Regions from separate parts of the Neisseria sp. P0021.S007 genome, predicted to be linked through region 2. Evidence: predicted binding sites of a transcription regulator. Region 2 holds the regulator's gene; the other holds the start of a gene.
What was found. Region 2 encodes sigma-54, which starts transcription at its own class of promoters, with help from an activator protein. Its sites were predicted from a motif close to CTGGCACGCTTCATGCTT; they were not measured.
Positions count from the first base shown of each region.

Region 1: the regulator sigma-54 is predicted to act here: its motif matches at 1,471-1,488, upstream of ACTHUR_RS06765 (pilin).

Region 1 covers NZ_JBQCXA010000004.1:46,148-49,515, forward strand. Annotated here, with positions in the region: gene ACTHUR_RS06760 (pilin) at 258-716, opposite strand; gene ACTHUR_RS06765 (pilin) at 831-1,301, opposite strand; gene glnD ([protein-PII] uridylyltransferase) at 2,096-3,368, opposite strand, start outside.
Region 2 covers NZ_JBQCXA010000002.1:376,481-379,848, reverse strand. Annotated here, with positions in the region: gene ACTHUR_RS04850 (AmpG family muropeptide MFS transporter) at 1-698, shown strand, start outside; gene hpf (ribosome hibernation-promoting factor, HPF/YfiA family) at 772-1,086, opposite strand; gene rpoN (RNA polymerase factor sigma-54) at 1,136-2,491, opposite strand; gene lptB (LPS export ABC transporter ATP-binding protein) at 2,657-3,368, opposite strand, start outside.

The sequences.
Region 1 (3,368 bases), on a different contig from region 2:
TTTATGTAGTTGTGAAAAGATGAAGGCCGTCTGAAACTAATCAAGATAAAAGTTTTATGTCATATTAGGATTGGATATAAAGAGGCCGTCTGAAAATGATTTCAGACGGCATTTATTTTCGTAATGTGATGATTCAGGCTCTTAATGACCTTGTTTTGGAGAGTTTTGTTCTTTTGATTTGTTCGTTTTCCGCGTTTGTATTTGGCTTTGTTTGGGGGTTTTCTTCGCAATGTATTTTTGTGTTTTGGGAAATAAGCTTACAAGCTTTGTTTGCAGGATACGGGAAGGAAGTGTGTATCCATGGTGCCACCGCAAGACCAAATTGTTGTACCTTTAGTACTACCTGTTTTTGCAAAACTTGGTGTCAAGTGGATTTCGGTATTCTTCACAGGAACAGCGGCTTGATTACCGATGGCGGCAACAATAGTGCCATTATCTTCAATACGGACAATCTTTACATAGTTACCGACTTTATTGTCGTCTGAAGCGAGTTGCTTGATATTGAGGTCAAGCGGCAAGCTGCCTTTATCCGCATAGGCTTCTTCGACGTAGCTTTTCATACTGCCTGCCAGCATAATGCCTTCTGCTACTTGTGCTCTGGCAACATAGTTTTGGTATGCGGGAAGAGCTGCTACTGCCAAAATGCCGATGATGCCGATAACAATCATCAACTCAATCAGGCTAAAGCCGGTTTGGGCGTTGCGTAGTTTTTTCATTTTTTGAGTATGTCGTTTTCTTATTTTTATTTTATAAAGCAAATCCCATAATTATTATGGGATTTGCTTTGAGTCGAATATCTTTTGTTAGATATTTAAATTAGATTAGCTAGCTTATTTTTTCGCAGCTGGGCGGCAAGAAGAAGGTAAGAATTTTGTATCTACACCTTTGGTTTTTCCTGGAGTACAAGTCCAAGTGAAGGAGCCTTTGGAGTTTGCTGCTTTATTAGTAATTTCGGGCGATAGAGAAATAGTTGCATTTTGGATATCTTTATTTACATCTTTATCTTTCATTGTTGCTGTCAGAACACCATCAGCTACATTAACTTTAGCAACGTATTTACCTTTAATATCAGTAGCCGCTGCAATACCTGCCGCTTTATTGTCTTTAGGCCAGTCACCTTTATCTGCATAGTATTCGACAATAGCAGACTTTTGACCTTCCATCAAAGTGATGGCTTCAGAAACTTGGGCACGTGCAGTGTAGTCTTGGTATGCAGGCAGGGCGATAACTGCCAAGATGCCGATAATCGCGATGACGATCATCAATTCGATCAGGGTAAAACCTTTTTGGATTGCTTTCATTGATTAAAACTCCAGTTTGAAAGTGTGAATAATTATGTTTAATTTAAGTAAAAAGTCCGTAATGTGCTTGGCACTATGTATTATGAGTAAACCATAAAGTAAGAAGGAATATACAGCTTCCGTCGGGCTTGCTGCTTTGAGGCTTGGGCCTTATCGGACGTGTTGTTTCAAGCAGTCTGTGTGCCAAGTGCGCAAAATTGATTAAAAAATTTATTTTTTATTTTTTGTTTATTGTTTTTATTGGGTTTATTTTTTAATTTTTAAGTTTTATGAGGTTTTGTTTGAAAGTTTCAGGATTTTAAGGAAATAGGGGGTTGACGTTTTTTGTCAGTTTTGTGTTTTTTGTGACAGGAAAGGGAGATAAGTTTGGGTGTGTGACGTTTTTTGTCAGAAATTAAGCTTGTTTAATAATATGTTAATTGATTTAGATGGGCGGTATCTTTATGGATTAATCGGTAAGTTTAATATTTTTTTATTTTATTTTTTTGTTTTTTATAGGTTTTATTTTGTATGCGTATTTTGTTTGAATACGGATAAGGAGAAAATTTGGAAGGAAGGATTTTTAAAGAGGGTTTGGTGTAATAGATGAATGAAAATTTGTTATTGGAATTATATTCATTTGAGTTATGATTTTGGAATGTAGTTTTATGTCAGAAGGAAGTTTTGGTTCGCATTTTAAGGCTTTGGATTTCTTGAGTGTTTTAGAAGGGTATATTCAGGATGTTTATATGTTTGGATGTGATTAGGGTGAGCAAAAATGCTCACCCTATGTTTTTAAGATGTTCAGACAGCCTTTATGGGGTCAAGACTTCGATCAATGCCTGTTTTAGGGTGTTTTGGGTTTGCGGGTCTTGGAGGGATGGGCTGTAGGTGATGAAGCTGTCCTCAATGCGCTGATCCAAGGTGGTGATTTTGGCGTAGCGCAGACTGATGTTGTGTGCGAAGAAGGTCTCGGCGATGTCGGCGAGGAGATGGGGGCGGTTGACGGCGGTGATGTCTATGGTGTGCCAGCCGGGATAATCTTCTTCGGGGGTGATGATTACGGTAGGCGGAATAGGAATATGGCGGATGCGGCGGCTGATGTGCGGGCGGCCGCTTTGTTTTTGGACGGTGGTATTGCCGTGGATGAAGCTGTTGAGTTCGGCTTCGAGTGCGCTTTGGCGGTCGGGATATTCTTCGGGCGGGAGATTGTCGGGAAGTTGCAGGATAAAGGTGTCGAGGATGTAGTCGTGCTCGGTAATGAAGGCGCGGGCGGCTTGGATGTCGAAACGGTGGCTGCTGAAGATGCGGCAGAGGCGTGCGAAGAGGCGGTCGCCATTGGGCATGAACACCATGACTTGAAGGCTGTTGCTTTGGGGAAGGATACGGCTGCGGACGGCCGGACTTTGGGTGTCGTAGGCGAGGTTTGCGGTGTGCCAGAGGATTTCCCGTGTCTGATGGCGGACGTAGTATGCGCTGCCGAGGATGCGGCGGAGTTTTTGTTGGTTTTTGAGGGGAACGGCCGCACGCGTGAGTTGGTCGGCCACGGCTTGTTCGCGTCGGTTGGGGAGGCGTTCGGGATCGTGTTTTTTGCTGTTTAAAACGGCGGCGGTGCTGTGGTAGAGGGTTTGGAGCAGGCTGGCGCGCCATGTGTTCCAAAGTTTTGGGTTGGTGCCGCGGATGTCGGCAATGGTAAGCAGGTAGAGTGCGTCGAGGTATTCACGTGTGGGAATACGGCGGCAGAAGGCTTGGAGGACGTGCGGGTCTTGGATGTCTTCTTTTTGGGCAACGGTAGACATGAGCAGGTGGTTTTCAACCAGCCATGCGAGGAGGTGGCTTTCTTCTTCGGTGTAGTAGTGGTCGGCGGCGAATTGTTGGGCGTCTTTGATGCCTTCTTTGGCGTGATCGCCGCCGCGGCCTTTGGCGATGTCGTGCAACAGGGCGGCGGTGTAGAGGATGTGCGGTCGTGGGTAGGCCTGCATGATGGCGCTGGCCTCGGGCATTTCGTGGCTGTGGGTTTCGATGGCGAGACGGCGCATATTGCGGACGACGGTCAGGATGTGGTCGTCTACGGGGTAAATATGGAAG
Region 2 (3,368 bases):
CCTTGTTTTTAGCTAAAGAGCCTGACATTCCACCATCTGTGTCGCGTACATTTGCCCAAACAGTCTCTGACCCTTTCAGTGAGTTCTTCTCCCGCAAAGGAATCAAACAGGCCATATTGGTATTGCTGTTTATCTTTCTCTACAAACTGGGCGACAGCATGGCCACTTCTTTGGCTACACCTTTTTATCTGGACATAGGCTTCAGCAAAACCGACATCGGCCTCATCGCCAAAAATGCCGGTTTATGGCCTGCTGTCATTGCCGGTATTGTAGGCGGTATTTGGATGATAAAGCTCGGTATCAATAGAGCTTTGTGGATTTTCGGCGTGGCGCAATGGGTTACTATTCTAGGCTTTGCTTGGTTGGCAAATTTTGGCAAGTTTGAAACCATCACACTGACAGAGCAAATGATGCTTGCGGCCGTGATTGGGGCAGAAGCAGCGGGCGTAGGTCTGGGTACAGCGGCGTTTGTTGCCTACATGGCTCGTGAAACCAATCCTGCATTTACGGCCACACAATTAGCCCTCTTTACCAGCCTGTCAGCCGTTCCACGTACATTTATCAATGCTTCGGCAGGCTATCTGATTGAAGCGATGGGCTACTTCAATTTCTACTGGCTGTGTTTCGCTTTGGGCATACCGGGCATGTTGCTGCTGTTTAAAGTGGCACCGTGGAATGGTGAAAAAGTGAGTAACTAGATTGCCAGTCTAAAACATCTAGCAAAACAAAAGGCCGTCTGAATATTCAGACGGCCTTTATCATACAAAAACTTTATTCGGCAGCAGGTTTGACAGTACTGCGGACATCGCCGCTTTTTTCTTTATGTTTCAAAACAGCGCGGTCGAGTTTGTCCATCAAAACATCAATCGCGGCATACATATCCTGTTCAATCGCTTCAACGTGCAAATCTTTGCCTGCCAAATGCACATCGGCTTCGGCTTTCTGGCTGACTTTTTCCACCGAGAGCGTGATGGTCACGGAAATGATGTTGTCGGCGTGGCGACTGATTCGTGCCAACTTGTCGGAAACGTAGTTTTTGATGGCTTCGGTAACATCAAAATTCAGACCGGTGATTTTCAGATTCATGATACAGCTCCTTCGGTTGGTTAGTCCGTCAAAACGGATCGGAATATATCTACTCGGTAAATTTTCGTTTGTGTGCCGGTGGGATGTCTAATGATTCTCTATATTTAGCAACTGTACGTCTGGCAATTTCAATGCCGCGTTGTTTTAATAATTTGACGAGGGTCTCGTCCGAATAGGGTTTGCTGCTGTCTTCACTTTCAATCAACTGGCTCAATACGGCTTTGATTGCGCCTTGGCTGAACCCTTCGCCATCATCATCGGCATTGACTGCCTGTGTGAAGAAATAGCGTAACGCAAACAGGCCGCGCGGGCAAGACAAATATTTCTGATTGGCGGCACGCGAGATGGTACTTTCCGCCAAACCCAATTCGGCGGCGGCATCTTTCATCAGCATGGGAGACAGGCCGATTTCTCCGAAGATGAAAAAATCTTCCTGATTTTTGACGATATACTCGGCAAGGCGGAGGACAGTGCTTTTACGCAGCTCCAAAGAATCAATGCGCTGCTTGGCTTCGTTGATTTTTTCCTTCCACTCCGGTGCGCCCTCTTCCTCTGATTTCATCAGGTCGCAATATTCCTGATTGAGCTGCAGCTTCGGCCAAGCCGCTTCGTTGCTGATGACTTCCCAGCCGTCCTTGCCCTCTTTGACCCAAACGTCAGGCTGAATATAAGGCGTAGGCGTGGCAGAGGCGAAGCCGTAGGCTGGATAGGGATTGAGCCCGGCAATCATATCGAGCGCGGCTTCTATGGTTTTGCTGTCGGTATCGGGATAAAGTTTGCGGAAACGCAGAACGTTTTGTTTGCGGTTTTTGCCTAAGTCTTGAAGCGAACTTTGCACCAAATGCGCGGCCATTTGTCGGGCAGGAGAAGCCGGCAAACGCATTAACTGCAACATAAGCGACTCGGTCAAATCCGCCGCCGCCACGCCGGGCGGCTCAAAGGTTTGCAATACATCCAGCGCGTTTTGCAGGGCTTCTTCGTCCAGCATCCATTCCAACGGCGTGTGGTCGATAATTTCTTCGAGGCTGTCGGTGAGGTAGCCTTGTTCGTCCAAAAAATCAATCAAGACGTGAACATAGGCCGCTTCCACTTGCGAGAGCGGATGCTCGCACACTTGGGCATGCAGATAGTGTTTGAAATCCTCTTCTTCGGCGATGTTGCTCCAAATATCTTCGGCATCGTCGCCGCTCAACTGCTGACCTGCGCGCGGCATGGTTACCGCACGGTTGAGCCCGCTATCGGCAAATTCATCGCTTTCCGGACGCTCAAGCAGAGGATTGTCTGACAACCAGTCTTCCACTTCGCGCTCAAGCTCAAGACCCGACATCTGCAAGATGCGCAGAGACTGTTGCAGCCGCTGGTTGAGCTGCTGGGTCTGTTTGAGTTTAAGGACGAGTGAAGACATAGTGTTTAATTCGAAATGTATGGATAGTTTTTCAGACGGCCTTTATACGGCAGGCCGTCTGAAAGATTAGTTTATCGGTATTATATTTGTATTTTTAGTGATTATTCCAATATTTATAGCCGCCCTCAATTGAAATGAGGGTCTCATATACCGTCAAATATGCATTCAATATTTGAAATTTTCACCCAAATAAACCGAACGGACTTGTTCATTGTTGACTAAATCATCCGGCTTGCCTGAAGCCAATACCGTACCGTCGCTGATGATGTAGGCACGGTCGCAGATGCTGAGGGTTTCGCGCACGTTGTGGTCGGTAATCAATACGCCGATACCGCGTGATTTGAGGAACTCGATGATTTTCTGAATATCGATGACGGCAATCGGGTCAACGCCGGCAAAAGGTTCGTCCAACAAAATGAAACGCGGCTGCATGGCCAACACGCGCGCGATTTCGACACGGCGGCGTTCGCCACCGGACAAGGACGGCGCAGGGTTGTTGCGCAGGCGCTCAATATTCAAATCTGCCAACAGTTTTTCAAGTTCGGCATCGATGCGGCTTTTGTCCTTCATGCTGATTTCCAAAATGGCGCGGATATTTTGTTCCACGGTCATTTTGCGGAAAATCGAGGCCTCCTGCGGCAGATAGCCAACGCCGAGGCGGGCGCGTTCGTGAATGGGCAGGTGGCGCAATTCTTGGCCGTCCAACATTACGCTGCCTGCATCGGCGGCAATCAGGCCGACTATCATGTAAAAGCTGGTGGTCTTACCCGCGCCGTTGGGGCCGAGCAGGCCGATGACTTCGCCGCTTTCGATTTCAAGGGAGAAGCTTTTGACGACTTGGCGTTTTTTGAAACTTTTTTGCAGGTTTTGAACCACA